3 regions of the Aquihabitans sp. McL0605 genome follow, and region 3 is predicted to be linked to each of the others. Evidence: predicted binding sites of a transcription regulator. Region 3 holds the regulator's gene; each other region holds the start of a gene.
The links. Region 3 encodes LexA, which represses DNA repair genes until DNA is damaged. Its sites were predicted from a motif close to CGAACNNNNGTTCG; they were not measured.

Region 1: the regulator LexA is predicted to act here: its motif matches at 6,590-6,603, upstream of ACPPVX_RS15310 (DUF222 domain-containing protein).
Region 2: the regulator LexA is predicted to act here: its motif matches at 3,799-3,812, upstream of ACPPVX_RS03435 (DUF222 domain-containing protein).

The regions. Positions count from the first base shown of each region.
Region 1 is NZ_CP188252.1:3,326,884-3,337,166, reverse strand. Features, by position in the region: gene ACPPVX_RS15345 (amidohydrolase family protein) at 1-699, opposite strand, end outside; gene ACPPVX_RS15340 (cyclase family protein) at 814-1,872, shown strand; gene ACPPVX_RS15335 (cupin domain-containing protein) at 1,916-2,338, opposite strand; gene ACPPVX_RS15330 (MDR family oxidoreductase) at 2,425-3,417, opposite strand; gene ACPPVX_RS15325 (SDR family oxidoreductase) at 3,475-4,221, shown strand; gene ACPPVX_RS15320 (class I adenylate-forming enzyme family protein) at 4,234-5,691, opposite strand; gene ACPPVX_RS15315 (class II aldolase/adducin family protein) at 5,702-6,469, opposite strand; gene ACPPVX_RS15310 (DUF222 domain-containing protein) at 6,619-8,115, shown strand; gene ACPPVX_RS15305 (putative quinol monooxygenase) at 8,194-8,514, opposite strand; gene ACPPVX_RS15300 (FAS1-like dehydratase domain-containing protein) at 8,511-9,701, opposite strand; gene ACPPVX_RS15295 (class I adenylate-forming enzyme family protein) at 9,698-10,283, opposite strand, start outside.
Region 2 is NZ_CP188252.1:757,421-767,703, forward strand. Features, by position in the region: gene sufU (Fe-S cluster assembly sulfur transfer protein SufU) at 1-132, shown strand, start outside; gene ACPPVX_RS03420 (VOC family protein) at 164-544, shown strand; gene ACPPVX_RS03425 (enoyl-CoA hydratase/isomerase family protein) at 594-1,277, shown strand; gene ACPPVX_RS03430 (hypothetical protein) at 1,462-2,133, shown strand; gene ACPPVX_RS03435 (DUF222 domain-containing protein) at 2,209-3,621, opposite strand; gene lon (endopeptidase La) at 3,840-6,254, shown strand; gene ACPPVX_RS03445 (hypothetical protein) at 6,379-7,536, opposite strand; gene ACPPVX_RS03450 (SigE family RNA polymerase sigma factor) at 7,533-8,126, opposite strand; gene ACPPVX_RS03455 (arsenate reductase family protein) at 8,203-8,559, opposite strand; gene ACPPVX_RS03460 (hypothetical protein) at 8,739-10,283, opposite strand, start outside.
Region 3 is NZ_CP188252.1:4,394,205-4,404,487, forward strand. Features, by position in the region: gene ACPPVX_RS20390 (pyridoxal phosphate-dependent aminotransferase) at 1-561, shown strand, start outside; gene ACPPVX_RS20395 (hypothetical protein) at 639-1,703, shown strand; gene dapE (succinyl-diaminopimelate desuccinylase) at 1,700-2,764, shown strand; gene ACPPVX_RS20405 (hypothetical protein) at 2,772-3,494, shown strand; gene ACPPVX_RS20410 (peroxiredoxin) at 3,585-4,046, shown strand; gene lexA (transcriptional repressor LexA) at 4,051-4,683, opposite strand; gene ACPPVX_RS20420 (LysM peptidoglycan-binding domain-containing protein) at 4,892-5,332, shown strand; gene nrdR (transcriptional regulator NrdR) at 5,375-5,860, shown strand; gene ACPPVX_RS20430 (dihydrofolate reductase family protein) at 5,897-6,631, opposite strand; gene ACPPVX_RS20435 (molybdopterin-dependent oxidoreductase) at 6,669-8,930, shown strand; gene ACPPVX_RS20440 (MarR family winged helix-turn-helix transcriptional regulator) at 8,965-9,405, opposite strand; gene ACPPVX_RS20445 (vitamin B12-dependent ribonucleotide reductase) at 10,030-10,283, shown strand, end outside.

The DNA of each region.
Region 1 (10,283 bases), 1.1 Mb from region 3:
GGCCGCGGCCCGCTCGGTCATCGGCTGGTTCACCTGGGCGGCGTTCTCCAGCACCACCTTGAGCGTGGTGGCCTCGGTGTCGTTGACGCTCACGCCGCCGGTCTGGGTGTGGAAGAACGGCTGGAGCCCGGTGGCCGAGAGCGCGTCCCACACCGGATCGAGGTCTCGCGTGTAGTAGCTGCGCGGCGGCGTGGCGGGGAGCAGGACCGTGCGGAAGCCGGCGTCGGCCACCCGCTCGATCTCGGTGACGGCATCGCCCACATCGGACAGCGGGATGGGCGCCGTGGGGCAGATGCGGTCGAAGTAGGGCGAGAACCGTTCGTGGACGTAGTCGTTGTAGACGCGGGCGTGGGCGATCGACAGCTCGTGGTCGTCGGAGTAGAGCCCGAACAGCGAGAGGTTGGGGTGCATCACCTGGACGTCGACGCCATCGGACGCCATGTCCTCGAGGATCAGCTCGGGGTCGCCCTCGGGCGTGCGGCCGCTGGTCTGGCGGTAGCGGGAGATGGTCCAGCCCTCGTACCCGGCGGTGTGCAGCCGCCGGAAGTGGGTGGCGCCGCCCTCGACGAACGGCTCGATCTCGAAGTCCTCCTCCCACACCGCCCGGTCGCGCAGGTGCTTCGGCAGGCGGGTCTTGAACAGGTCGACGGGCTCCAGCAGGTGCCCGTCGGCGGAGACGACGAAGTCCTGGGTGGTCATGGCATCAGCTCCGGAAACAGTCTTCTCGCGGGACGCGAACTTGATTAGACGCTAGACCAACCGGTCGGTACACCGCAACGGATAGGGTCTTCTCCCGACAGCCAGGGGGCAACGATGACGAAGCGATGGCAGCAGCGGCCGGACGGCTCCACCTGGGGCGACTTCGGCGACGACGACGAGCTCGGGCGCATCAACCTGATGACCACCGAGAAGGTCCTCCAGGGCGTGCAGGAGGTGCAGGCCGGCCGCACCTTCTGCCTCAGCCTCCCGCTCGACTTCCCCGGCGGCAACGCGCTGAACCAGCGCCGCCACCCGCCGGTGGTGGCGCCCACCGAGGACATGGATGGCAACGCCGGCACCTTCTACAACGTCCACATGAGCGAGATGCCCGACTTCGGCGACCCCAAGTACGTCGACGTGTGGGCCGACGACGTGGTCACCCTCTCCCTCCAGTACTCCACGCAGTGGGACTCGCTGGCGCACGTGGGCGCCGAGTTCGACGCCGACGGCGACGGCGTCGAGGAGGCCGTCTACTACAACGGCTACCGCGCCGGCACCGACCTCGTCGGCCCCCACGACGACGCCGCCGGCGACGGCACCGGGCAGCGAGCCTTCGCCCGCCACCTCGGCCTGGAGCACATGGCGTTCCACGGCGTCCAGGGCCGCGGCGTCCTCGTCGACCTGGCCCACCACCTCGGCCACGACTGGAAGGCCGTCGACCTCGACACCCTCCAGGCGATCATGAAGGCCGACGACGTGGTGGTCGAGCCGGGCGACGTGCTGCTGCTCCACACCGGCTTCGCCACCGAGCTCCTGGCGATGGACCGCAACCCCGATCCCCGCAAGATCTTCACGACGTGCTCGTACCTCGACGCCCACGACGACGCGCTCCTCGACTGGATCGCCGAATCGCAGATCGCCGGGCTGGTGGCCGACAACTACTCGGTCGAAGGCCTCCTCGGGAAGGACCGCGATCCGAGCCGCCACTCGTTCCTGCCGATCCACCACCTGTGCCTGTTCAAGCTGGGCGTCCCGCTGGGCGAGCTGTGGTACCTCGACGAGCTGGCCACCTGGCTCCGCGAGCACAAGCGCAGCCGCTTCCTGCTCACCGCGCCCCCGCTCCGCCTCCCCGGCATCGTCGGATCCCCCGTCACCCCCATCGCCACCGTCTGACCCGAACCGGCGGGCCATGGCGGCGTGCTCGAACCCTCGCGGGTCAGGCCCGGCTGTCTTCCTCGGACCGGTCCCGGAACCAGGCGGCGATGCCGGGCATGGCCTGCTCGAAGTCACCCGGGGCCGACACGTTGAGGAAGCCGGCCCGCTCCGAGCTGCGGTTCTCGAAGTCGTGGGGCGTGTCGGCCGGGACCAGGACGAAGGAGCCGGCAGCGGCCTCCACCCACTCCGTGCCCACCATCACGTGCATGGTGCCGCCGAGCACGAAGAAGACATCGTCCTCGGGGTGCTGGTGCGCACCCGGGCCCTTGGTGTGCGGCTCGAGCCACCACTCCGATATCGAGTACCGGTGGTCGGACTCGGCGCCGTCGGCCTTGATGACCGCCGAGAGGCGGCCCATCGGGAACGCTCGCCCTCCGCCCGGTCCCAGCACGACCGGGACCCGTCCGACATCGCTGCCATCCATGCCGCGACTCCTTCCGTCGCCTCCAACGCTACCGACGTCCGCCGGCGGGTGGTGGCGCCGGTCTTGGCGTCAGCGGGTCGGGGCGGTCAGGCGACGGTGAAGACGACCCGGCCTCGGGTGGTGCCGGCGAGGATCTGCGGGGCCAGCTCGGGCGCGTCGGCCAGCGGGTGGGTGGCGGTGAGCGAGTCGAGCAGGTCGAGCGGGAGGTCGGTGGCCAGGCGGGCCCACGCCTCCTGGCGGCGGGCGAGCGGGGCCATCACGCTGTCGACGCCGGCGAGGGTCACGCCGCGCAGGATGAACGGCGCCACGGAACCGGGCAGGTCCATGCCCTGGGCCAGGCCGCAGGCGGCGACGGTGCCGCCGTAACGGGTCTGGGCCAGCACGTTCGCCAGGGTGAAGCTGCCGACGCTGTCGACGGCGCCGGCCCAGCGCTCCTTGCCCATCGGCCGGCCCTTCCCGGACAGCTCGGCGCGGTCGATGATCTCGGTGGCCCCGAGCGAGCGGAGGTAGTCGCCCTCGGTGTCGGCGCGGCCGGTGGAGGCGATGACCTGGTACCCGAGCTTGGCCAGGATGGCGGTGGCCACGCTGCCCACGCCGCCCGCCGCGCCCGTCACGATGATCGGCCCGTCGCCGGGGGCGACGCCGTGGCGCTCGAGGGCGATGACGCACAGCATCGCCGTGTAGCCGGCGGTGCCGATGGCCATCGACTGAGCGGGCGAGATGCCGTCGGGCAGCGCCACCAGCCAGTCGCCGGGGACCCGGGCCAGCTCGGCGTAGCCGCCGAGGTGCGTCTCGCCGACGCCCCAGCCGTTGAGGACGACGGTGCTGCCGACCGGGTGATCGGGGTGCGACGACTCGCGGACGCGGCCCACGAAGTCGATGCCGGGGATCATGGGCCAGCGCCGCACGACCGGCGAGCTGCCGGTCATCGCCAGGCCGTCCTTGAAGTTCAGCGACGAGTGGCTGACCTCGACCGTGACGTCGCCGTCCATCAGGTCGGCCTCGTCGACCTCGGTCCACGCGAGCGACTGCTCGCCATCGTCGGGCTTGGTCAGGAGGAAGGCGTTGAAGGTCGGCACCTCGGCATGATAGCGACATCGGAGAACGCCATAGGAGCGAAACGATAAGGTCGTTCTGTGCAGGATCAGGGGGACGGCAAGCGGGTCGCGGTCATCACCGGCGGGAGCAGCGGGATCGGCCTCGCCACCGGCGCTGAGCTGGTGCGACGCGGCTACGACGTGGTCCTCACGGCCCGCACCGAGGCCACGCTCCAGGCCGCGGCCGAGTCGATCGGGGCGCGGTGGGTGGCCGGTGACTGCGCCGATCCCGAGGCGTTCGCCGCCGTCGTGCAGGAAGCGGGTCGGGTCGACCTGCTGGTGCACGCGGCGGGCGTGATGGCCGGGACGTTCGTGCGCAAGGAGTCGATCGAGACGTTCGAGTCGGTGCTGCGCACCAACCTCACCTCCGCGTTCGTGGTGGCCCACGCCTCCCTGGGATCGATGGCCGCCGGGGGCCGGATGGTCTTCCTGTCGTCGAGCTCGGCCCACGCGCCGCAGCCCGGCAGGTCGGCGTACTCGGCATCGAAGGCGGGGCTCAACGCGTTCGCCGCCGCGCTGGCCAAGGAGGTGGAGCGCGACGGCATCGCGGTGCACGTGGTCACCACCGGCCCCGTCGCCACGCCGATGCTCGACGACGTGCACTTCCCGATGCTCACGCTCGCCACCTCCGACGTGGTGGAGGCGATCGCCTGGCTCGACACGCTCCCGGGCAACGTGCTGCTCCCCGAGATCGAGGTGGCGTCGGTGGGCACCGGCCCGTTCGCGCCGGACGCCTTCGTCCCCGAGGCCGCCCGGAAGCTGGGCCGGACCGAGCTGCCCAGCTGACGAGGGGCCGAGCTAGAGCAGCGCCGGCAGCTCGGTGCGGACGATCTTGCCCATGGCGTTGCGAGGCAGGGCGTCGACCACCACGAAGCGCTCGGGCACCTTGTACTTGGCGAGCTGGCCGAGGCAGTGCTCCCGCAGCGCGTCGAGGTCGACCTCGGTGCTGTCGCTCACCTCGACCACGGCGACGACCCGCTCGCCGAGGCGCTCGTCGGGCACGCCGATGACGGCCGACGCGGCGATGCCGTCGACCTCCTGGAGCACGCGCTCCACCTCGGCCGGGTAGACGTTGGCGCCGCCGCGCAGGATGACCAGGCTCTTGCGGTCGCGCAGGTGCAGGTAGCCGTCGTCGTCGAGGAAGCCGATGTCGCCGGTGTGCAGCACGCCGCCGGCCAGGAGCTCGGCGGTGGCGTCGGGGCGCTGCCAGTAGCCGAGCGTGAACGGGTACCGGTCGTCGCCGGGCGCCGGGACCACGCAGACCTCGCCGTCGATGATCCGCACGTCGAGGTGCGGGAGCGCAATGCCGCTGGCCCCGGCCACGTGCGGCCCGCCGACCGGGTCGATGGAGATGACCGTCGGGGCCTCGGTCAGCCCGTAGCTGGAGAGCACGAGCTGGCCGAACTTGGCGGTGAACGCCCGCCGGATCGCCTCGGGGCAGTCGGCACCGCCGGTCCACACCTCCTCGAGCGACGCCAGGTCGCCGGCCGCCACCTCGTCCATGGCGGCGAGCGAGTGCAGCAGCGCCGGCGGGCCGTTCCACACGTTGGGCCGCTCGGTGCGGAGCCACTCGGCCACGCCCTCGGCGTCGATGCGGTCCATCACGATGGAGGTGCCGCCGGCCTGGGACACGAGCAGGGTGGTGAGCACGGCCAGGTTGAGGATCGTGAACGGGAAGCAGTCGGCCTTGCGCAGCGTGGCGTCGTACCCGCGGCTCTCGACCAGCAGCGCGCCGGGGGTGAGCAGGCCGCGCTGGCTGTGCATCACGCCCTTGGGCCGCCCGGTGGTGCCGCTCGTGTAGGCGATGCCGGCGAGCGCCTCCGGATCGACGTCGATGCCGATGGGCCCGCCGTCGGCATCGGCCATCAGCGCCTGCCACTCCTCCGCGGCGACGACCCGGGTGCCGAGGTCGGGCAGCTCGTCGTCGCACAGCAGGAGCGAGGCCGAGACGTCGTCGAGCTGGAACTGCTTCTCCGGCGGGGCCAGCGCCCGGTTGATGCCCAGCCACACCGCGCCGAGGCGCATGGCCCCGTGGAACGCCACGACCACCGCGGCATCGTTGGGCAGCGACGCCGCCACCCGGTCGCCGGGCTTCACGCCCAGCGCCGCGAGTGCGTGGGCGGCCCGGTCGGCCTCGGCATCGAGCTCGGCGTAGGTGAGCCGCCGCGAGCGGGTGACGAGCGCCTCGCGGTGCGGATCGCCGGCCAGCCCTCGATCGAGGACCTGGGCGATGGTGCGGGGGATCGCGGTGCTCATCCGGGCCGGCTCATTCGTCGAGCAGGGCGGGCTGCTCCTCCACGATCCAGTCGTACAGGGGCTGGAAGCCGTACCAGCCGGCCCCGCGGTTGCCGACCTGCCGGGCCGTCTTCTCCGCCTCGTCGGGATCGATGGGCACCGGCTCGCCGGCGGCCTCGGCCACGAGCTGCGCCTGGCACGACCGCTCCATGGTGATGAACCACCACGCCGCCTCGTCGACCGTCTGCCCCACCGTGAGCAGGCCGTGGTTGGCCAAGATCGCGGCCTTGCGGTGGCCGAGCGCGTCGGCGATGCGCTTGCCCTCCTCGTGCTCGAGCACCACGCCGCCGTAGTCGGCGAACACGGCGTGGTCGCCGTAGAACGCGCAGGCGTCCTGGGTGATCGGATCGAGCGGCCTGCGCAGCGACGAGAACGCCTTGCCGTAGAGCGAGTGCGAGTGGGCGGCGCCCACCACGTCGGGCCGCGCCGCGTGGACGTGCGAGTGGATCATGAACGCCGCCTCGTTCACCGGCCACGTGCCCTCGACCACGTCGCCCTGGTCGTTCACCAAGAGGAGGTCCTTCACCCGGATCCGCTTGAAGTTCATGCCGAGCGGGTTCACCCAGAAGTGGTCGAGCCGCTCCGGGTCCCGCGCCGTGATGTGCCCGGCTGCTCCCTCGTCGAAGCCGAAGTGCCCGAACAGCCGGAACGCCGCCGCCAGCCGCTGCTTGCGGTGGCGGCGCTCGTCGTCGACCGACGCGAACTTCGGGAACGCGGGCGGGGTGCGGTCGGTCGCCATGGGCGCATCGTAGAGATCCTGTACCGATCGGTCCACTCATTCGCCCCCTCCTCCCCGCCCTCCCCGCCGAATCGGACATTTTCGGGTTCTTTCAGGGCAATGTCGGACATGTGATTGCATCGAACGTACGTTCGATCTACCGTGGAGGCATGACCCCACCTCGTGACTCCGCCGACGGCCCACCGCCATCGCCGTTGGCCTCGTTGCTGCGCGAGCTGGCCGACGTGGTCGACGGCGCCTCTCCGGCGGACTGCCCCGACGAGACGGTCCGGCAGGTGGTGCTGGCGCTCGTGGCGCTCTCGGGGCTGGTCGACGCGGAGCTGGCGGCGTGGGTCGGCGCGTTCGATGCGAACACCCTGTGGGCGGGCGATGGCGCTCGCTCCGGCGGGGGCTGGGTGGCCGCCCGGACCGAGCTGTCAGCGGCGCGTGCGGCTGGGATCGTCGCCACCGCTCGCGCGCTGCGGGCCTGCCCGGTGATCGAGCCGTCCTACCGGAGCGGGAAGCTCGGGACCGCCAAGGTCCTGGCGCTGCTGCGAGCCCGGGAGGAGTTCGCGGACCTGTTCGCCGAGCACGAGGCGTACCTCGTCGCCACGGTCGAGCACCTCACCGTCGCCCACGCCCAGCTGTTCCTGCGGCGCTGGGCGGCCCTCGCCGAAGCCACCCGCGCCGCCGAGGAGCGAGAGCGCGCCGGCGAGCACCCCGACGATGGCGACTCGGCCGATCCGCTGGCCGACAACGAGCTGCACCTCTCGATGACCCTCGACGGCCGCTGGGTCGGGGACCTCGATCTCGATGCCGCCTCCGGCACCCAGCTCGCCGAGGCCATCGGCGGCGTCATCGACCGCAAGTTCCACGACGGCACCTACTGGAACGGCGACGGCGTGACGATGGCCCGTCGCCGCATCGATGCCCTCGTCGAGCTCGCCCTGCGCGGCGCCGTCCCCAACCAGACCAAGCACGGAGACCCCCGGCCCTCGGTGTCGGTCCACCTCGACGAGCGCACGCTGAGGGGCGAGCCCGTCGAGGACATCGACGATCTCGCCACCCGGCGCTGCCACCTCGACGACGGCACACCCGTCAGCCGCACCACCGCCGAGCGGCTGCTGTGCACCGCCCGGGTCACCACGCTGCTCCACCGGATGACCGAGGACGGCACGATCGAGACGGTCGGCATCACCGACCTGCTTCGAGACGCCACCGCGCGTCAGCGCAAGGCGCTCCGGGAGCGAGATGGCGGCTGTGTGTTCCCCGGCTGCTCGGCGCCGTTCGACTGGTGCGAGGCCCACCACCTCACCCCCTACGAAGACGGTGGCCCCACGCTGCTCGCCAACCTCGCCACCCTCTGCTCGCACCACCACCACCTCGTCCACGAGGGCGGCTGGACCCTCTGGCGCCACACCGACGGCCACCTCCACCTGGTCAAGCCCGACGGCTCCCACGTCGAGATGGTCCGGCGCGGCCACAAGATCGACCCCGACCAGCGCCAGCCACCCGTCGGGCCCGCACCGCCACCCCGACCACCCCGTCGCACCGCCGAGCCCCGCTTCCTCACCCGGCGAGAGCAGCACGACCGGGAGCACCGGCGCCAGCAGGCCGAGCGACCCGGCGACGAGCGGCCGCCACCGCCGCCAGCGGCTGAGACCTGACCCGCACAGGACCGACGTCACCCGGACCAAGCCGAACCCCGCCAGCGCGAGCTGGCAGGGTCGAAGGCGCGTCCCGGTTCAGCCGGAGGCTTCGCCGGCGAGGCCCCAGCCGATGCTGGTGCCGTCGCAGTGGATGATCTCGGGCACGGCCGCGAGCCAGCGCGGCATGTCGGCCATGGCCTTGGCGAAGTGCTCCGACTCCACGTGCGCCTTGCCGGCGTCGGCATCGAGGAACACCTCGACGCCGACCCAGAGGTTCGGGTCCTCGGGGCTGCGGTACCAGTCGAACGAGACGTTGCCGGGCTCGGCGCGGGTGGCCTCGGTGAAGTCCTTCACCAGGGTGTTGAACTCGTCGGCGTACTTGGCGCGCACCGGTTGCTTGACGACGATGACGATCACGATGCGCTCCTGGTGGCTTCGCTGGGCAGCTCGACCTCGACCTTGGCCTTCGCCATCACGGCGTCGTCCTGGTTGCGCAGCTCGACGGCCACCATCACCCGGTGCTTGCGCTTGCGCAGCACCACGGTGTCGATGACCTCGCCGCTGATGAACGTGGCATCGCCGGTGAAGGCGGGGTTGCGGTACTGGGCCGACGAGTGCGTGATCAGCCCCCACTCCCCTGCCCACGCCGCCACGTAGTCGATGACCCACGCACCCATCGACGCGCCGTATCCGTAGCCGCGGGGCATGCCGACGTGCTGGGCCCAGCGGGGCTGCAGGTGGCCGCGCGACGGGCCGTAGTAGGCGCCGTCGGTGAGCTCGGGGTTGGTGCGCTCCATGCGGCGGTCGCCTTCGAAGCCCGCCATCTCCTTGGTGTAGCCCAACTCCTCGGCGCGCACGGTGGTGGGCCCCTTGGCGGTGGCCCCCCACGTGGTCATCGGGTAGGCCCGCCACTCGGTGGTGAAGCTGGCCAGGCTGTGCGGTCCGAGCACGTTGGGGGCGAGCTCGTCGCCGACCTTCACCGACTCGAAGTAGCGCGGGTCGTGGTGGAGCGTCTGGATCTGCTCGATGAACAGCTGCTTGGTCTCATCGAGCTCGGCCAGCTGCTCGTCGGTCCACTCGGGGTCCGTGGGCTCGGCGAACAGCTTCTTCTCCGCGGCCTGCTTGACCTGGTAGCGGATGGCCGTCGAGCGCTGCAGGGCGACGCGCTCGCCGCGCTGGTTGATGTACAGCGTGTCGCCGCGCTGGAAGCAGGTGGGGCCGGCGAACTTCGTGTCGCTCACCTTGTAGTCGTACGGCATCCGGTGGCAGACCATGTGGTCGCCGGGCCAGATGCGGGGGCCGAAGAACCACCAGTCGTCGCCGCCGAAGATCAGGTGGCTGTTGGGGATCTTGCCCACCTGCGCCGGCGAGCAGCCGTGGCTGGTGTCGGTGGCGACGGTCAGCGACTGCGGGGCCACGATCGAACCGAAGTGGCTCTCGGCCGCCCACCGCTCGTCGTAGTGCAGCGGGTTCGGGTAGTGCATGGCCTGGACCCAGCGACGGATGTCGTTGAGCGCCACCGGCTCCTTGAGCTCGCCCGGCTCCATCGGCACGCCCATGTGCCGGTCGAGGTCGGAGGTGTCGAGGGTCTGCTCATCGGTCATGTGGGCTCCGGTATCTGGGTGTCGATCGGATCGGCGACGGGCTGGCGGACGAGGCGCTCGTGGACGAGGCGCACGAGGGCATCGTCGCGGACCTTCGTCTCGCTCGCCGTCATGGGGATCTCGCCGTCGGCGAAGAACAGGACCCGCTTGGGGACCTTGTACGACGACACCCGCTCCTTGAGGAAGGTGCGGATGTCGGCTTCGGTGGCGTCGGCGCCGTCCTTGAGGACGATGCAGGCGACCACGATCTGGTCGAGCCGGGGGTCGTCGACGCCGACGATCCGGCTGAGCTTCACCGGGGCGCAGGCGCGCAGCGCCACCTCGAGCTCGGCGGGCGAGACGTTGGCCCCGCCGGTCTTGATCATCTCGGTGCGCCGGCCGCCGAAGTGCACCTCGCCGATCGCATCGACGTGGCCGGCGTCGCCGGTGTGGAAGTAGCCGTCGGCATCGAAGCAGTCGGCGGGGTCGCGGCCGAGGTAGCCGAGCATCAGGGTGGGGCCGCGCACGATGAGCTCGCCGACCTCGTCGACGCCGAGCGGCGTGCCGTCGTCGGGGTCGATCACGCGCAGCTCGTTGCCCGGC
Region 2 (10,283 bases), 1.2 Mb from region 3:
CCGGAGGACGTGAAGCTGGGAGACCTCGAAGCCCTGCGCGGCGTCGTGAAGTTCCCGGTCCGCATCAAGTGCGCCACCCTCGCCTGGAACACGCTCGCCGAGGGCATCCTCCAAGCCACCGCCGACGCCTGATCGAGCGGTCGCCGGTTGGTACGGTCGCCCCATGATCGATGGGATGCACGCGATCGTCTACTCCGACGACCCTGAGGCCACACGAGCGTTCTTCCGGGACGTGCTCGAGTGGCCGTCGCTCGATGCCGGCGGTGGGTGGCTCATCTTCAAGTCACCTCCCAGCGAGCTCGGGGTGCACCCCACCGCAGGCCAGGAGGGCGAGACGGGGCCGGCCACGCCCCACCACCAGCTGTCGCTCATGTGCGCCGACCTCGAGGCCACGGTCGCCGAGCTGCGCGCCAAGGGCGTGACGGTCGACGCCGAGACGCAGGAGGCGGGCTTCGGCCGGGTCACCTCGATCGAGATCCCGGGTGCGGGCTCGATGATGCTCTACCAACCCCGCCACGACCTCGCCCACCAGCTGGAGGGGTGAATCCGGGGCCACCCTGGCCGTGGGCCGGCATCGACGCAAGACTCGGGTCATGGCCACCACGGGCGATGAGATCCTGCGGGTCGAGCGGGACGGGCCCGTCGCGCGGGTCACGCTGAACCGGCCCGAGAAGAAGAACGCGCTGTCGATCGCGCTGCGCGATGCGGTGAGCGACGCGCTCGACGAGCTGGCCGACGATCCCGAGCTGAAGGTCGTCATCCTCACGGGCGCCGGCACGGTGTTCAGCGCCGGCTTCGACCTGAGCGAGTTCGGCGACGCCTCCCCCGAGCACCAGGCCGCGCTGTGGGCGTCGAGCGACCGCTTCCACCACACGGTCCTGCGGTTCCCGCTGCCCACGATCGCCGCCGTCAACGGCGCCGCGCTCGCGGGCGGCTTCGACCTCGCCTGCCTCTGCGACATCCGCCTGGCCTCCACCGAGGCCCGCTTCGCCCACCCCGAGCACCAGTGGGCACCGATCGTGTTCCGGCCGCTGCTGCACATCGTCGGCGGCGGCCACGCCCGGGACCTGGCGATGACCGGTCGCTCGGTCGATGCGGCCGAGGCCCTGAGGATCGGCCTCGTCAGCGCGGTGACCGCACCGGCAGACCTGGCCGCGGCGGCCGTGGAGTGGGCCGGGCGGATCGCGGATGCCTCCCGCGAGGCGCTCCTGTCCACCAAGGCCAAATCGATCGCGGCGATGGCGATCGACCCGGCCACCCCCACCCTCGACCTCTGACGAACCTTCCGCACGGCAACGGCAAGACTCGTCGAATGACGCTCGTACCGGCACGACCTTGAGGACGAGGAGCGCGGCCAAGGTGGCCTACCAGCCGACCGAACGGACCCGACGGCAGCGGCGTGTCCTGACCAGGGGCCTGCCATCGTTGCTAGGGCTCGCCGGTGTCACTCGAGGAGCTCGCGTGCTGGGCGTTCAGGGCACCTTGGTCCTGCTCGCCATGGCATCGCTGATGGTGGTGGCGATCCTGGTGCTGGTGCGGAGGAGTCGGCGCCTGCAGATGAGCCGCATCGAAGCCGCTGGGGCCATCCTTGCGGCGCCCTGCTTCCTCCAGCTCACATCCGACCAGGAGCTGCCCGACCTCAACCACCGGACAGCGACCACCATTGGAGTCGGAGAGCTCAGCGGCGGCCGGCTCGCCAACGGCGTGTTCTCCGCGGATGCCACCGCGATGACCATCAACGTCGTAGCGGACCGAACCACCCCAGCGGTCGTGTTGCGGATCCCGTGGGTCGACGTGTCCGCCGCCGAGATCCTGCCGCTGCGGGGGAACGTGGTCACCCTGGTCCTCCACCGGACCGATGGCCGTCGTCACCGCATCGACGTGACCGAATCCGCCGACCGCGTCGCCTCGCTGCTGCACGCTGCCGGTGTCGCCGAGGAGCCGACCGATGCCGTCTTCGATCCCCAGCTGGTCGTGGGCGCTCGTGTCGCGGCAAGGGGCGAGTCCCTCGGGACGGTGGTTGGCCTCTCTCCCCGGGCAGGCGAGCCCGGCCACGCTGAGGTCTTCGTACGACTGGCCGGGGGTGAGACGGAATCCTGGGACTCGTCAGCACTGCGGGTCGTGCCGTCCTGATCCGTTCGCAGCCGTCCACCCGGCCGAGCTGGACCACAAGCACCTACGGGGCGCGCCACCGCGCCCGCGTCGGGGTCAGTGGATGCGGGTGCCGTCGGGGCGGTGGGTGTGTAGGCGGCCGCGTTGGTCGGGGCGGACGGTGAAGCCGTGTTCTTTGTACCGGTTGTGCCGCCCGCAGAGGGGTGCCCCGTTTCCGGGGCTGGTTGGGCCGCCGCCCTGCCAGCCGAAGAGGTGGTCTGCCTGGCAGGCGGTGGCGGGGACCTGGCAGCCGGGCCAGTAGCAGTGGGTGTGGGCGAGCTGGACGGCGAGGCGGGCGGAGCCGGTGAAGAGGCGCTGGCGCTCGCCGAGGTCGATGACGACGCCGCGGGCGTCGAACACGACCCGGCGAACCCGGGCGAGCAGGGCGTGGGCGACCGCTTGGGACGGGTCGATGGGGTGCCCGTCGAGCGTCTCGCACCGGTACGTCGACCCCGACCCGGTCGCCACCGGCGCTACCGGCGCGTGGGGCGCGGCCGCGGGCTCGGCATTGGGGGTGGGGCCGAGGTCGGGGTGGTCGGGGTCGCCGGGCTGGGGCGCGAGGTCGAGGTCGAGGCGGGGCTCGACCTCTGCTCCCGCTGCGCGGCGGAGGTGCCGTTCGAACGTCTCCTCGTCGATCACGATGTTGACGTCGATCGCGGAGCCGCCCGGCGCCGCCGCCCACGCATCCGCCGCGATGCGGAAGATCCGCGTCATCGCATCGGCACGGCGCTGCGCGTCGGTGCGGCCCAGGTGCTCGGCCGTCGTCGCATCGCCGTACCGGGCGCGGGCTTCGGCCCAATCGGCCTGGTGCTCGGCATCGATGAACGCACACAAGATCGCGTGCAGCTGCGCCCCATCGAGCGACCCGAACGACCCCAGCACGGTCCACGACGTGTCGTAGTTGTCCGTCACCCGAACATCGCGGTCTTCGTGGTTGCGACGACTCCGATCCGCGGTGCCGTCCTCGTCGGCGGCCAGCACCCAGTTCGTCAACCGCCGATCCAGCTCCACGTACGGCAACCGCTGCGCCAGCACCGCCACCTGCGCATCGAGCGCCACGAACCGGGCCCGCACCCGCTTGTTCGCATGCACCAACGCGATCCGCTGCACCTGGCACACCCCGATCGACCCCGCCGCAAAGCCACTGGCCACCGACGGCAGATCCCGCAACGCCCGGCCCGCCCGCGCCCGCCGCTTCGCCTCCCGATTCGACACGTTCGCCGCATGCCGCACCATCACCGCCGGCGTCGCATGCCCATCGAGACGATGAAGGCCACCATCCTCGATCGCCTGCACCACCCCCACCTGCAACGCCACCATCCGCCGCCCCGCCCGCTCCACCCCGCGAGCCAACGCCAACGCCTCGCTCACATCACCCGGCACCAACGCCAGCCCTGCCACCGCCGCCATCACCTCGTCCAACCGCGCCAGCACCTCCGCAGCGGTCGCAGTGATGGAGGTGGCGGGCATGGGTCCATCATCCCTAGGGGGTCTGACAGCCAGGAGCCCTTTCAACCTCTTTCAGTAGATGTCCGATTTGACGCGAGCCATCAGGCCAGGTGTCAACGCGAGGGAACGTCGGTACCATTGAGCAGGGTTTATTCCCGCCATCTCAGGAAAGTTGATGGTGGGAATAGCAAGTTCGCCGGTACGGTTGTTCGGGTCCCGCAAGACCTGAGGAGCCTCCCATGGCTGATACCACCACCCCCTCGACCGAGCTGCTGACCCTGCCGGTGCTGCCCCTGCCCAACGGCGTGGTGCTCCCCGGCATGGTGCTCACCATCGCCCTCGAATCCGACGAGGCCAAGGCCGCGGTCGAGGCCACGGGAGACGACAACCGGCTCCTGCTCGTCCCCCGCCTCGACGGCCGCCACGCCGTCGTCGGCACCATCGCCACCATCGAGTCCACCGGCCAGCTGCCCTCCGGGGTCGACGCCCTGGTCGTCCGGGCCCACGAGCGGGCCCTGCTGCGGACCGGCGTCGCCGGGACCGGCACCGTCCTGTGGCTCCAGGCCGAGCCCGTCCACCCCGAGGTCACCGACGAAGCCAGGGAGCTCGGCTCCGAGCTGCGCGCCGGCTTCCGCGAGCTGTTCGAGGAGATCGGCGGCCGTCGGCTGGCCGAGATCCTCCGCGGCCTCGACGAGCCCGACGCCCTGGCCGACGCCGCCGGCTGGTGGCCCGACCTGTCGCTCGAGCGCAAGATCGAGCTGCTCGAGACCGTCGACGTGACCGAGCGGGTCCGCCGGGTCCTCAGCTGGGTCAAGGAGGCCCTCGCCGAGCACTCCCTGCAGGAGAAGATCCGCGCCGAGGTGAGCGACGGGCTGGAGAAGAACCAGCGCGAGTTCATCCTGCGCCAGCAGCTGGCCGCCATCCGCAAGGAGCTGGGCGACAGCGAGGGCGGCGACGCCGCCCAGGGTCCCGACGCCTACCGCGAGAAGCTGGCCGAGCGCGACCTGCCCGACGACGTCCGGGTGGCCGCCGAGCGAGAGATCGACAAGCTGGAGCGCAGCTCCGAGCAGTCGCCCGAGCACGGCTGGATCATCACCTGGCTCGACACGGTGCTGGAGATCCCGTGGGGCAACAGCTCCACCGACAACCTCGAGCTGAGCAACGCCCGTGCGGTGCTCGACGCCGACCACACCGGCCTCGAAGAGGTCAAGGACCGCATCGTCGAGGAGCTCGCCGTGCGCAAGCTCCGGGCCGAGCGGGCCGCCGAGGCGGCCATCACCGCCGACCCCGACGCCGAGGCTCCTGCCCCGGTCCGCCAGGGCACCATCCTCACCCTCGTCGGGCCTCCCGGCGTCGGCAAGACCAGCTTGGGCGAGTCCATCGCCCGGGCGCTCGGCCGCAGCTTCGTGCGGGTCGCCCTGGGCGGCGTGCGCGACGAGGCCGAGATCCGCGGCCACCGACGCACCTACGTCGGTGCCCGCCCCGGCCGGCTGGTCCGGGCCATGACCGAGGCCAAGACCATGAACCCCGTCGTCCTCCTCGACGAGATCGACAAGGTGGGCAACGACTGGCGGGGCGACCCGTCGGCCGCCCTCCTCGAGGTGCTCGACCCGGCGCAGAACCACTCGTTCCGCGACCACTACCTCGAGGTCGACCTCGACCTGTCCGACGTGATCTTCATCGCCACGGCCAACCAGCTCGACACCATCCCCGGTCCCCTGCTCGACCGCATGGAGATCGTGAGCCTCGACGGCTACACCGAAGACGAGAAGGTCGCCATCGCCCGCGACCACCTGCTGGCTCGCCAGCTGGAGCGGGCCGGCATCCGGCCCGACGAGGTGACCATCACGGAGGACGCGCTGCGGCGGGTCGTCCGGGCCCACACCCGTGAAGCCGGCGTCCGCTCCCTGGAGCGTGCGCTCGCCAAGGTCCTCCGCAAGGTGGCGGCCCAGGTGGCCACCAACGAGTCGGAGCCCGTCCTGGTCGACGAGGCCAAGGTGGCCGAGCTGCTCGGCCGCGACCGCTTCCACGACACCGACATCGCCGACCGCACCTCGGTGCCCGGCGTGGTGACGGGGCTGGCGGTCACGGGAGCGGGCGGCGACGTCCTCTTCGTCGAGGCCACCGCGCTGCCTGCCGACAAGGGCGACGACGAGCGGTCCGACCTGCTGGTCACCGGCCAGCTGGGCGACGTCATGAAGGAGTCGGCTCGCATCGCCCTCTCCTACGTCCGGGCCAACCGCGAGCACCTCGGCATCCCCGAGGGCGCCGACCGCCGGGCGGTGCACGTGCACTTCCCCGCCGGCGCCACGCCCAAGGACGGCCCCTCAGCGGGCATCGCCATGAGCACCGCGCTGGTCAGCCTCTTCACGGGCCGACCGGTCAAGAGCACGGTGGCGATGACCGGTGAGGTCACCCTCCAGGGTCACGTCCTGCCGATCGGCGGGGTCAAGCAGAAGGTGATGGCGGCCCACCGGGTCGGCATCCGCGAGGTGATCCTCCCGCTGCGCAACGAGCCCGACATCGACGACGTGCCCGAGGCCATCCGAGACGACTTGGAGATCCACTTCGCCAAGACCGTCGACGAGGTCATCGGCTGGGCCCTCGAGCCCACCCCCGTCGCCGACACCGTCGACCAGGCCGCCGCCGCCTGACCCACCCATCCCCCCAACCCCGGGGCCACTCGAACCCCCTGTCGACCGGCCCCACCAACCGACTCGGGTCACGCGCCCACCGCTGAGGTGGCTGCGTGACCCGAAGTCGCGTCAGGGGTCCCGGTCAGGGCCCTTCGGGATAGCGGACCGGCTGGGCGACGAGCGGGAGGCGGGCGGAGCCGGAGGCGGGGTCGGGGCCGCGTTCGAGCGGGAGGACCTGGACCGTGCAGTACGAGGTGCCGACCCCACAGGCCAGGACCTCCGGGTCCTGCACCACCCCGTTGACCACGTGCTCGCCGGTCTCGGTGATGGCATCGGGCAGGGTCACCTCCATCGAGAGGGCGCCGTCGTCGGCCACGTCAGCGCGGGCGATCTCCGTCGGGCCCACGCCCGACAGGTGGCGCCGGAACCCGGTGGGCTGCTCGAAGAACCCATCGACCACGATCGAGGCTCGGCCCGGCTTCAGCTCGGTGCCCTCGATCCGCACCCGGGTGCCCTCACCGGTCCGCTCGAGGAACGTGGCCGTGATCGCCGGCAGGGGCGGGGCCCCGGCATCGTCGGCGAAGTGGATCGGGATCCAGGGCGACCGGCTCAGCGCCTCGGAGATCTCGGGCTGCTCGGCGAACTTCGTGCCCGGCCGGCCTTCGTCGGGTTGGCCGGGCCCGATGAGGGCTGAGATCTGGAGCTCGCAGGCGACCGCCCGGCAGTCGTTGCGGTACGGGGCGCCCTGCCCGTCGAACACGGTCCACGCCTCCACCACGCCCACCCCGGTGCCGTCGTGATCGAGGATCAGGTGCTGGCCCGGACCGCAGTTGACGACCGGGGTGTAGTCGGGATCGCCCACCGCGCACTGGGTGACGAGGTAGTCCTGACCCGGGAGCCCGCCCGTGATGGCGACGGCCACCTCGGAGCGGTCCTCGAGCGCGGCGGGGCCGTAGACCCTCGCCGTGAGGGCGGGGGCGTCGAGGCCGTGGAGCGTGCCGAGCAGCGGACCGTAGGACTGCGGGTCGACGGGCTCCGCGGGCACCGTGCCCACCCGCTGCGAGCGGTCACCCCCGCGGAAGGCGCCGGCGGCCAGCGCCAGCACGCCCACCACGAGCACCGCGGCCGCCACCAGGGTGAGCGACCGCCGGCCGGTCACCAGCCGCCGGGCCCGGTGCCGGCCGCCGCCGGCCGTGCGGTGGAAGGCGGTGAGCGCCGCCTCCGTGTCGATCTCGTCGACCTGGCGGTGCAGATCGGCGGCGGCCCCACGGGCCAGGGTGTCGATGCGGTCGTCGTTCATCGTGCGTCCTCCGGGTCGATCACGAGCCGGGCGGCGAGTGCCGCCCGGGCCTTGTGGAGATGGGCCTTCACGGTCCCCTCGGCGATGCCGAGCACCTCGGCCACGTCGACGACGGACCGGTCCTCCAGGTAGTGCAGCGCCACCACCGCCTGCTGGCGCTCGGGCAGGGTGCGCACGGCCGACCAGAAGCGGTCGGCCCCCACCACATCCGCGGTGCGGTCGGCCGCCTCGCTCACGCCGCCGATCCGCCCGAGGGCCCGCTCCTCGGCCTGGCCCCGCCGGCGGTTCGACGTGGCCAGGTTGATCGCCACCCGACGCACCCATGCGCCCGGGTTGTCGTACCGGCCGATCCGATCCCAGCGGACGTGCGCCTTGAGGAACGCCTCCTGCGTGATCTCCTCGGCGACGGCCCGGCTGCCCGAGAGCGCCCACACCAGGGCGACGATGGCACGGTGGTCGGCGCGGAACACGGCGTCGAACGCGTACGTCCGACCGTGCCCGATCTCGAACACCAGCGGCAGGTCGCGGTGCGGGTCTGGCTCCGGATCGAGGGGTGGGGGCGGGGCCCCGGTGGTCGTTGGATCGTCCACTCGGCTGATCTCCATGCCCGCTACACGCCGCAGGCCACCTCCAGGGTTTACCCGGCGGCGGAGATCTCCGTCGCGCTCAGTCCTTGAGGAACTCGGCGACGCGGTCCTTGGGACGGCCGATGATGGCGGTGTCGCCCTTGACCAGGACCGGGCGCTGCATGAGCCGCGGGTACTGCTCGAGCAGCGTCGCCACCGCCTGCGGGTCGGTGTAGTCGCCCTCGACCAGGCCCTGGTCCTTGAAGAAGCCGTCCTTGCGGACCAGGTCGGCGGGCGGGTCCTCGAGCTTGTCGATCAGGTCGAGGAGCTCCGCCGCGGTCAGCGGGTCCTTGATGTACTGCACCACATCGGTGTCGACGCCTGCCGCGTTGACCTCGTCGAGCGCGTGCCGCGACGTGGAGCAGTTCGGGTTGTGGAAGAGGGTCACATCGGCCATGGCCCGACCCTACCGAGCGCCCGTCCCCCGCTGCCCCGCCAAACGCTGGTCGATCTTCCCCCTCCACGGTGGAGCATCGACCAGAAGATCCCAGGGGCGCCGAGCGCTGGTCGATCTTCCCCCTGCTCGGGGGAAGATCGACCAGAAAAGCCGTGGGGTGGGCGGGGGTGGGTGGCTGGCTAGAGGGTGGGCTTGCAGCCGCCGGGGCACGGCGGCGGGTACTGCGGCGGCTTGGCGTCGGCAGGGACCTCGGGGTAGAGCGCCACCGCCCCCTTGGGGTCGAAGACGTTGGCCGGGGTGTGCGGCATCTCGCCGGGGAGGTACCGCTTGCCGCCGTCGGCCGCCATCATCATCCCCTTGTCGACCTTGCCCTGCTCGTCGGGGCCGCGCAGGTCGGGGTTCCACCAGATCACGCCCATGTCGTCGACCGCGGTGAAGTCGGGGTTCTGGAACAGGTCGTGGTCGCCGAACGAGATCCGCGGCGCGGTGGGATAGCCACCGGTGGGCGGGTAGGCGAACAGGCCGTCGCGGAACGTCTCGGGCGTGAGGTGCGGCCCGGCCATGTGGATGCCGGTCATCAGCGTGCGGATCGGCTCGGTGATCACCGCGACGGTCTTGGCGGCAGGTGGCTTCGCGCCCCAGTACCACTGGTAGGTGGTCCAGGCGTCGGTCTTGTTCTGGGGGACGCGGGCCGGGAGGCTCGAGACGCCGAAGGCGTGGGCCCACTGCTTCTGGTCGTACTCCCGACCGAAGACGGTGGTGTCGGTGAGCACGGTGCCGGTGATGATCCACTCGGGGAAGTAGTTCTGGTCGGTGGCCGCCTTGGTGAGGTAGATCGGCATGACCGGGTCGCCCAGGAACACGACGGAGGTGACCTTGGCCTCCTTGAGCCGGGAGATCAGGACGCGCGCCTTCTCCGGCAGGTCGGGGATCACCAGCTGGTAGGTGAGGTTGACCGCGGGGTCGTACCCGCGTGCCTTCCCCGACTTGTCGACCGCGGCTTCGACTCCGCTGAACACCGGCGGATCCTGCTCGAAGTGGACCACGCCGAAGTTCCTGGTCTGCGACCGGAGCTCGGGGCTGCCGGCGAACTCGGCCTTCTTGCCGAGCAGGCGCTCGATGATGAAGTCGCCCAGGTTGAGCAGGTACTGCTCTGGGGTCTGGAGGTTGCCCCACAGGTAGGGCTTGTACTTCTGGTAGGTGGAGTCGGGCATCGACAGGCCGCACGACACGCACACCACGCCGCGCTTGGCCAGCTCCTCGGCGTAGGCCGACTCCTGGGCCGGGCCGCCCACCGAGGCGAAGGCCTTGATCTCCTCGGCCACCTTCACCGCGTCGGCCCGGGCCGAGGTCTCGTCGGAGCCCGAGCCCTTGAGCTTGACCACCTTGATCTTGCGGCCCCACGTCTCGTAGGTGTTGGCGAACATGTCGATGACGTTCTTGGTGGTGGTGGCGGTGTCGGCCTTGGTGTCGAGCTGGCCCTGGAGGCTGGCGGCCAGGTCGTCGTCGGCCGGCACGTAGACCACGACGGTGATCTGGGTGGCGGTCACCCCTTGGGGGCTGACGTTGGGCTTCACGTCGGGACGGGCCGCGGCGCACGGCGGCGCGTACAGCGACGGGACCTTCATGCGACCGGTGGCCGGGTCGCACTTGGGGCCGAAGTCGTACTGGTCGAGGTCGCCTTCGGCCTTGGCGTCTTGGTAGTAGACGGGCAGCTGGGCGTT
Region 3 (10,283 bases):
TGGGGCCGTGAGCACGGGGTGCCGGTGTTCTCCGATGAGTGCTACGCCGAGTTCACCTGGGACGGTCCGGCTCGGACGATCCTCACCCACGGAACCGACGGCGTCGTCGCCGTGCACTCGCTGTCGAAGCGATCGAACTTCGCCGGCGCCCGCGCCGGCTTCTACGCCGGCGACGCCGAGCTGGTGGGGTACCTGTCCGAGGTGCGCAAGCACGCCGGGTTCATGGTGCCCGGCCCGGTGCAGGCCGCCGGGGCGTTGGCCTGGGACGACGACGCCCACGTGGTGGAGCAGCGGGCCCGGTACGCCGAGCGCCTCGATGCCCTCACCGCCGGGCTGCGAGCGTCCGGCCTCACGGTCGAGCCTCCAGCCGGCGCGTTCTACCTGTGGGTGGCCGCGCCTGGAGGTGACGCCTGGGCCCTGGCCGGGCGGCTGGCGGAGCGCGCGGGGGCGCTGGTCAGCCCGGGCGAGTTCTACGGGCCTGCGGGTTCCGGGCACGTGCGCATCGCCGCGGTGCAGCCGCTCGAGCGGATCGCCCTGGCCATGGAGCGGCTCACCGCCTGAGCCCATCGGGCGACGGCGTCGGCGGCGTCGGGAAGTCGCGCCGCGCGCCGTGTGAGATCGGCGAGACTGTGCGGGTGATGCCACAACCTGCCCCGCCGGCCGCCTACCCGCCTGCTGCGGCCGCCCCCGCGGGCAAGCCCAAGGGCGCGGCCGGGATCTGGATCGGTGTCGTGCTGGTCATCGTCGGGATCGTCCTCGGCGTGACGCTGGTCGTGTCGGGGGCCCGTGCCCTCGTCGACGGCTTCGACGGCCTCCAGCGCGTGCCGCTCTCCGGTGGCACCGTGCACCTCGACGACACCGGCACGAAGAGCATCTTCCTGGAGCGGCCCACCAGCGAGAGCGGTCCCTCGTTCACCACATCGACCTCGGGTGGCTTCGTCCCCAACGTCCTCGTGACCATCGTCGGGCCCGACGGCACGCACGTCAACGTCGACCGGGCGCCCGGCTCGCAGACCTACGTCTACAACGGTCACGAGGGCGTGCGGATCGCCACCTTCTACGCCGCCACCCCGGGCACCTACACCATCCAGGCGATCGAGGGCGGCCAGACCGGCGCCTACACGAGCTTCGCGATCGGCGGCGGCCTGCGGCTCAACGGGCTGGCCCGCATCGTGGGCGGCATCTTCGCCGGTGGCGCCCTGGTCCTGATCGGCATCATCTTGATCATCGTGTTCGCCGTGAAGCGGTCGCGCTCGAAGCGGCGGCTGTCGGCCCCGCCGCTCCCGTACCCCGGTGGCTACGGCGCCGCTCCCGCCGCGTGGGCCGGCGCCCCCGGTGCTCCCGTCGGCGCCTACCCCGGTGCACCCGGCTCACCGGCCCCCGGCTACCCGGCCGCACCCGGCTACCCGCCGGCCGGCGGCTACCCGCCGGCGCCGCCCGCCCAGCCCGGGTACGGCGCGCCGCAGCCGGGCACCGCGTGGACGCCCCCGCCCGCGCCGGGGTGGGTCCCGCCCCCGGCCGCTCCCGGCTCGCCGCCGCCACCGCCTGCGGCCCCGATGCCGGGCCAGCCGTGGGTCCCGCCCACCGCCCCGGACGCCACGCCGGGCGCCGCGCCTCCTCCGCCCGATGCCCCGCCTCCGCCCGCCGCGCCTCCCGCTCCGGCTCCGGCAGAGGGCGAGCCCACCGAGGGCCCACCATCGTGACCGACCTGCTCCAGCTCACGAGCGACCTGGTCGCCATGCCGTCGGTCAGCCACGACGAGGAGCTGATCGTCGACTGGCTCGTCGAGCAGCTCGGGGCGGTCCCGTCGCTCACCCTCGACCGGGTCGGCCACAACCTGGTCGCCCGCACCACCGGCTCGGCCTCCACCAGGGTGCTCCTCGCCGGGCACACCGACACCGTCCCGGTCAACGGCAACGCCACCCCGCGCATCGAGGGCGACACGCTGTGGGGCCTCGGCTGCACCGACATGAAGTCGGGCGTCGCGGTGATGCTGGAGCTGGCGCGCACCGTGACCGACCCCGCCGTCGAGGTCACCTACGTCTTCTACGCAGCCGAGGAGGTGGCCGCCGTCCACAACGGCCTGGCCCACCTGTTCCGCGAGCGCCCCGACCTGTTGGAGGCCGACGTCGCCCTCCTCGGCGAGCCCACCGACGCCACCATCGAGGCGGGCTGCCAGGGCACCTTGCGCATCGAGGTGGCGCTCCGCGGGGCCCGTTCGCACACCGCCCGTCCGTGGATGGGCCGCAACGCCATCCACCGGTTGGGCCGCCTCCTCGCCGCGGTGGAGGCGTTCCCCGAGCGGCGCCCGGTCATCGACGGCTGCGAGTTCCGGGAAGCGCTCCAGGCGGTGGCGGTGTCGGGCGGGGTGGCGGGCAACGTCGTCCCCGATCTCGCCACGGTCACCCTGAACCACCGCTTCGCGCCCGACCACACGTCAGAGCAGGCCGAGGCGGTGGTCCGGGACCTGATCGCCCCGTTCGTCGACGACGAGGACCGGGTGGAGCTCACCGACCTGTCCGGCGCGGCCCCGCCGGCGCTCGACCACCCGGTGCTCCAGGCCCTGATCAAGCGCAACGACCTGCCGGTGCGGGCCAAGCTGGGCTGGACCGATGTGGCGCGCTTCGCCGCCCACGGGATCCCGGCCACCAACTTCGGACCCGGCGATGCCACGCTCGCCCACACCGCCGACGAGCGGGTCGACCGTGCGCCGATCGAGCGGTGCTACGAGGCGCTGGTCGACCTGCTGACGACGGGCGTCTGACCCACCGGTGGCGATCGGGAGGAAGCAGAAGGCCGGGGCCGAGGGGCGTCGGACCGGCCCCGGGGGCGAGGCGCCCTGGTGGGACCCGGAGGACCAGGCCTTCGCCGAGCGCCCCCTCCTGGCTCGATCCGACCTGGGCAAGGGCTGGCAGTCGGTGCCGATGTTCAACAACGCCGAGCGGCTCGACCCCCACGGCGATGATCCGGCGTCGGAGGAGCTGCGGACGATCCGGGCTCGGCGCCGCCTCACCGCGCTCGACGAGGGCGCAGCGTGGCGCCTGCGGCGCGCGGGGGTGCTGGCCGTCGTGCGCACCGAGGTCTTCGCCGATGACGATCCCGCCGATCGGGCGGCGCACCGCGACGCGTGGGACCGGCTCGGGACGATCTGCCTCGACGCCGTGTGGCGCCAGCGGTGGACCGAGCGCGACCGCGCCCCTGGCTGGATCGAGGCGCTGCGGCGCCGCGGTGACCGCCCGGCCGTCGCAGATCTGTCGGCCCCGGCCGGGAGCACGGAGGCCGACGCCCCCGACCCCGTCGACTGGATCACCGTCGAGGACCAGACCGGGACGGTGGAGTCGGGTCTGGTGACGCAGTACGAGCACCTCACCTTGTGGCGGGGACGGGCGCTCGTGACCCTCACCGTCCGCCACGGCCAAGGCGACGACGTGGACGACGCACTGGCGGTGGCGGCTGCCGCCGTGCTGCGGCGGATGGCGCCCCCAGCTCGCTGAGGTGGTGCTCCGCCCGTGCCGCGGACCAGGAGCGCGGCGGGTCGGACAGCTCCGTACACTGCGCCGATCCCACCCAGCACAGGAGCACCCATGGCCATCGACGTCGGACAGCCCGCCCCCGCATTCACGCTCAAGGACCAGGACGGCACCGACGTGTCGCTCAGCGACTTCGCCGGCGAGAAGGCCGTCGCCCTCGTCTTCTACCCGTTCACGTTCACGGGGGTGTGCGAAGGCGAGCTGTGCGAGCTGCGCGACGACATCGCCGAGTACGAGCAGGCCGGCGTGCAGGTGCTCGCCGTGTCGTGCGATTCGCGCTTCTCCCAGAAGGTGTGGGCGGACCAGAAGGGCTGGACGTTCCCGCTGCTCTCGGACTTCTGGCCGCATGGAGCCGTGGCCCAGGCCTACGGCGTGTTCAACGAGGATCTGGGCTGTGCCATCCGAGCCACGTTCCTCATCGGCAAGGACGGCGTGCTGGTGGACACCTTCGCCACCGACAGCCTGGGCACCGCCCGGGAGAAGGAGCGCTACACCGCGGCCATCGGCAAGCTCTGAGCGATCAGAGCTTGCGCATGACGGTGACGACCTTGCCGAACACCTGGACCTCGGACGCCGGGAACACCATGGGCTCGAGGCGCGGGTTGTGGGGCGTGAGCACGACCTGATCGCCGCTGCGGCTGTAGGTCTTGACCGTGGCCTCCTCGCCGGGGATGCCGGCGACGACGATCTCGCCGTTGCGGGCCTCGGGCTGGGAGCGAACCACCACGAAGTCTCCGTCGAGGATGCCGGCATCGACCATGGAGTCGCCACGGACCTTCAGCATGAAGAGGTCTCCGTCGCCCGTGAGGTCTGCGGGGACGGGGACCACCTCTTCGACGTTCTGCTGGGCGAGCACGTCGGTGCCGGCCGCCACCTCGCCCACGAGGGGGACGTGGCGGATGGGGCGCCGCTCGACGGCGGCCCCGGACGCTGCGTCCCAGCGGACCTCGATGGCGCGGGGCTTGGACGGGTCCCGGCGGAGGAACCCGAGCCGCTGCAGGGTGGAGAGGTGGGAGTGGACCGTGGACGGGGACCCCAGTCCGACGGTCTCGCCGATCTCCCGGACCGACGGCGGGTAGCCCTTCTCGCGCATCGAGGCATCGATGCACTCGAGGATCTGCCGTTGGCGGGCGGTGAGCGCTTGGTCGGTCATGGGGGCTCCTCGTGTGATGCCCGGGAGGGCGAACAAGTGGTCGACCGTGACCGTAGCATCGCGCAGGTGTTCGGGCAAACATTTGTTCGTTCCCGGGCTTGACGGCGAACGACTGTTCGTGCCTACAGTGTCCACGTCCGAACAGGCGTTCGTGGAACGAGCGTTCGGAAGCGTCTCGATGTCAGACCCCCTGGGGAGTATCTGTTCCATGGCTGCGATCATCCAACCCCGCCCGCACACCTCGGTTCCCCAGCGCCCCGCGCTCCGCCTCGTCACCGCCCACGGAGGGCGCACGGTCGAGGCGCCGATCGATCTCGGCCTCACACCGGCCCACATCGTCGCCGCCGTCGTCGGGATCGTGCTGGTGGTCCTGCTGTCGATCGCCATCGGCAGCGGTGCCCTCGCCGGGCTCGCTCCCGCCCCGTCTGCTGGCGCCCCGTCTGCTGGCGCCTCGGCCGGAACCTCGGCCGCCGCCGGTGTGGCGGCCGGCACCACGGCCCAGCTCGAGGTGCACTCAGGCGACACGTTCTGGAGCATCGCCCGCCGTCTCCAGCCCACCGGTGACGTGCGTCCCCTGGTCGATCGGCTGATCGAGCTGAACGGCACCACCATCCTCCAGCCGGGTGAGCAGATCGTCGTTCCCGCCTGACGCGAACGGGCGCACCGCGCCCGTGGCAGTAGCGTCACGCCCGTGCGCTGCCCAGCCTGTGGAACCTTCGAAGACAAGGTCATCGATTCCCGGCAGTCCGAAGACGGGCTGCTGATCCGTCGTCGCCGCGCCTGCCTCGCCTGCCAGCGCCGGTTCACCACGTTCGAGCGCCTCGAGGAGGTCCCACTTCTGGTCGTCAAGCGCTCCGGGGACCGCGAGCCGTTCGACCCGGCCAAGGTGGTCTCGGGCCTGCGGCTGGCCACCAAGGGTCGGCCGGTCGATGCCGCCGACCTCGATCGCATCGCCACCGCCGTCGAGGAGTCGCTCCGGCTCGAAGGGACCGAGGTCAGCAGCGACCGCGTCGGCCGGGCCGTGCTCGAGCACCTGCGAGACCTCGACGTCGTGGCCGCCGTGCGCTTCGCCAGCGTCTACAAGGAGTTCGACGATCTCGCCGACTTCGAGCGGGAGCTCGACGAGCTGATGGGCCCCTCTCGCCTCACCAAGGCCACCGAGCCCAAGCGCCACTGAGCGCCAGGCGGGTGGCCGCCGTCGGCTCCCCCCAGATCAGGGGCGCACGTACCGGGCCAGCAGCTCGCCGTCAGACTCCCAGAGGTGCGCCAGGCGGAACCGCTGTGCGGTCTCCTCGTCGCTGACCACCGCCCGTCGGCTGCGCCCGCCGACCAGCATGGGGGAGAGCGTGAGGTTGAGCTCGTCGATGAGGTCGACCTCGAGCAGCTGACCGTTGAGCACCGGTCCGCCCTCGACGATCGCACAGCGCGCACCGAGGTCGCCGAGCACGGTCGCCATGGTGGCGAAGTCGACGGACCCCACGCCCGCCACCCGCACGTCGGCGACGGGCTCGAGCGCGGCCAGCCGGTGCACGGGAGCCCCCTCGACCGTGAAGATCAGCGGCGGCTCGACCGCGTCGGTGAACAGGCTGGTGGTCTCGTCGAGGTCGAGGGTCCGGCTCACCACCACGATCCGGGGCACGCGGGCCTGGCCTCGGGCCAGGCGAGCCTCCTGCACCTCCGCGGTGGGCCGCGGCGGCCCGTAGCCCTCGGCTCGAACCGTGCCGGCGGCGGCGACGATCACGTCGGCAACGCCCCGGAGGGCCCGGAACACGGCCAGGTCGGCGGCGCCGCCGAGCTGCCCCGACACGCCGCCGAGCGCGGTGGCGCCATCGGCGCTCGACACCATGTTGAGCGCCATCCACGGTCGGCCGGGCGGCGCCGGTCGCTGGGCGACCGCGTGCTGGTGGAACGGGTCGACGTCGGCGGGCTCGGGCAGCAACTGGCGCACCCGGGCACGGTACTGCTGGCCCTGGCAGCATGGGTCCATGTCCGATCACGAGCGCATCGCCATCCGTACGTGCCCGCTGTGCGAAGCCGGCTGCGGCCTCGAGATCACGGTGGCCGGTGACGAGGTCACGCGCATCCGCGGCGACCGCGACGACGTGTTCAGCCATGGCTACATCTGCCCCAAGGGGTCCACGCTCCGACAGCTCCACGGCGACCCCGACCGCCTGCGCACGCCCCTCGTGCGCCGCGGTGGCGAGCTCGTCGAGGCCACCTGGGCCGAGGCGTTCGCGGCGGTGGAGGAGGGCCTGGCGCAGGTCATCGACCAGCACGGTCGCGGCGCCCTCGGCGTCTACGTCGGCAACCCCAACGCCCACAACCTCTCGGCCTTGCTGTACCTCAAGCCCCTGCTCAAGGGCCTCGGCACCCGCAACGTGTTCTCGGCGAGCACCGTCGACCAGCGGCCCAAGGAGCTGTCATCGGCCTGGATGTTCGGTGGCGGGCTCACGATCCCGGTGCCCGACGTCGATCGCACCGACCTGCTGCTGATCCTCGGCGCCAACCCGTACGTGTCGAACGGCAGCCTGGCCACAGCGCCCGACTGGCCCGGCCGCATCGAGGCGATGCGCGAGCGCGGCGGCAAGCTGATCGTGGTCGACCCGCGCCGCAGCCGCACCGCCGAGGAGGCCGACTGGCACCTGGCCATCCGCCCGGGCACCGATGCGCTGCTGCTCGCCGCCCTCGTCACCACCCTCGTGGAGGAAGGCTGCATCGAGCCGGGTGCGGCGGGGGAGTGGGTGGAGGGCCTCGATGAGGTCCTCGTCGCCCTCGCGCCGTTCACCGCCGAGGCCGTGGCGCCGTCCGTGGGCGTGAAGGCCGCCGAGATCCGGCGCCTGGCCCTCGAGCTCAGCGACGCGCCGAGCGCGGCGGTGTACGGCCGCATGGGCACCACCACCGCCGAGTTCGGCACCATCGCCTCGTGGCTGGTCGACGTGGTCAACCTCTGCACCGGCAACCTCGACCGACCCGGGGGCGCCATGTTCGCCCGGGCGGCTGCGGGGGCGTCCAACACCCGTGGTGCCCCCCGCACCGGCCGCAAGCTCGAGGTGGGGCGCCACGGCAGCCGGGTCCGGGGCATGCCCGAGACCATGGGTGAGCTGCCGGCGTCGTGCCTGGCCGAGGAGATCGACACGCCCGGGGACGGCCAGATCCGCGGCATGGTCACCGTGGCGGGCAACCCGGTGCTGTCCACCCCCAACGGCGGCCGCCTCGACCAGGCGCTCGACCAGCTCGACTTCTACGTCGCCGTCGACATCTACGTGAACGAGACCACCCGGCACGCCGACGTGATCCTCCCGCCGCCCAGCTCCCTGCAGAAGGGCCACTACGACCTCGCGCTGCTCCAGGTGGCCATCCGCAACGTGGCCAACTACTCGCCGCCGGTGCTGCCGCTCGACGACGGCCAGCCCGACGAGTGGGAGATCCTGGCCAAGCTGGCCCTGATCGCCCAGGGGCTGGGGGCCGAGGCCGACCCCTCGGTCGTCGACGACCTGGTGATCTCCACGCTGGTCAACGGCGCCATCGCCGATCCCCACAGCTCGGTCGCCGGGCGGGAGGCGGAGGAGATCCTGGCCGCGCTGGCACCCCGCCGCGGTCCCGAGCGCATCCTCGACCTCATGCTGCGCACCGGCCCGTACGGCGACGGCTTCGGCGCCCGCACCGAGGAGGTGGCCCCCGGGGTGGCGCCGCTGACCCTCGATGTGCTCCTGGCGCACCCGCACGGCGTCGACCTCGGTCCGCTCGAGCCGCGGCTGCCCGACGTGCTGCGCACGCCCACCGGGATGATCCAGCTCGACGTGCCCCAGGTCATGGCCGACCTGCCGCGCCTGGCCGCCGCGCTCGACCGGGAGGTGCCCGAGGCCGTCCTGGTGGGCCGCCGAGACCTCCGGTCGAACAACTCGTGGATGCACAACGTCGAGGTCCTGGTGAAGGGCCGGCCGCGGTGCACGCTCCACGTCCACCCCGACGACGCCGAGCGCTGGGGCCTGGTCGACGGCAAGGACGCCATCGTGACGGGCCGCGTCGGCACGCTCGAGGTGCCCGTCGAGGTCACCGACGCGGTGCGCGCCGGCGTGGTGAGCCTCCCGCACGGGTGGGGCCACGACCTGCCGGGCGTGCGCCTGGGCGTGGCCGGACGCCACGCCGGGGTCAACTCGAACCTGCTGTCGGACGACGAGGTGGTCGACGTGCCGTCTGGCAACGCCGTCCTCAACGGCATCCCGGTGGCTGTGGTCCCGGCCTGACCAGGCGGGCGCCCCGGAGTGGGGCCGCCCGCGGTCAGGCGGAGGCGGCGATGTCGGGGTCGGCGTCGGGCTTCACGACCGACCGGATCTTGCGCAGCGCGGTCTCGAACGCGTGCAGCTCGTCGGCGCTGAGCACGTCGGTGAGGATCTTGTCGACCGTGTGGAGGTGCGAGGGCAAGGCGGCGAGGAGCTGGCTGAGGCCCCGCGGGGTGATGACCGCGTAGTACACCCGCCGGTCGCCGTCGTGCTGGGCCCGCGACACCAGCCCGGCGTCGGTGAGCCGGTCGATGACGCGGGTGAGGCCGCTGTTGGAGAGGGTGGACTGCCCGGCCAGCTCGGTCATGCGCAGCCGGCGCATGGGGGAGCGGGCCAGCCGGACCAGCACCTCGAAGGCGGAGCCGTTGAGGCCGTGGATCTCGAGGTCGGGCTCGATGGCCGAGCGCACGCCAGCGTGCGTCTCGAGCAACAGGCCCATGGTGGTCAGCCTCGGATCGTTCACGAGGCTCGATGGGGGTTCGCCGTGGTCACTCATGTGGGGCCGTTCTACCCACAGCATCGGGGCCCCAATCCACAACCGCACGCGGGCGTGTGGATGAACCTGGGAGAAATCCCCGCGTAATTCACAGGGTTGTTCCCCTTACAACCCACAGGGCAAGCACCGTAGGTTTGTCCTCGGCGTCAACGGATGCCGGGTCGAACGGTCGGAACAAGTGGTGTGGGATCTCCGCATCGCCGAACTGGTTCGGAGATGTGGAGCGAGTACGTGAGGGAGGCCCATGGGCACTGCCGTCGAGGCGGTCCCATCTCCCTTCGACCTGCCCGATCGGCCCGGTGTCCGTTGTCCTGTCCGCACCTTGGTGGGGTAGGCGGCGGGTCGTGCAGAAACCTGCGCGAACCCGTTGACACCGATGTAGTTACCGTGGTGTAGTTTGGGTTCTACATCTTGTGGTGCTGAGGCGACAGGGGCCGTCTCAACCACAAGGGGTTGTGGTCTGGGCAGCGCCGCCCGGACTGGTGGGCCTGCCCGCCGACCGACGATCCGGCACCCCGGACACCTGACACCTCTCCTGACCTCCTACCTCTCCCGAGGAGCACACCCATGGCCATGGCACCCGAGCAGACCGGCATCGGCATCCGCCGCCACTTCACCACCGAGGGCGTGCACCCCTACGACGAGGTCACGTGGGAGCTGCGCGACTCGCGCATCACCAACTTCCGCGACGGCAGCACCGCCTTCGAGCAGCTCGGGGTCGAGTTCCCCAACACCTGGTCGCTCAACGCCACCAACATCGTCACCCAGAAGTACTTCCGCGGCACCCTCGGCACGCCCGAGCGCGAGTCGTCGCTCAAGCA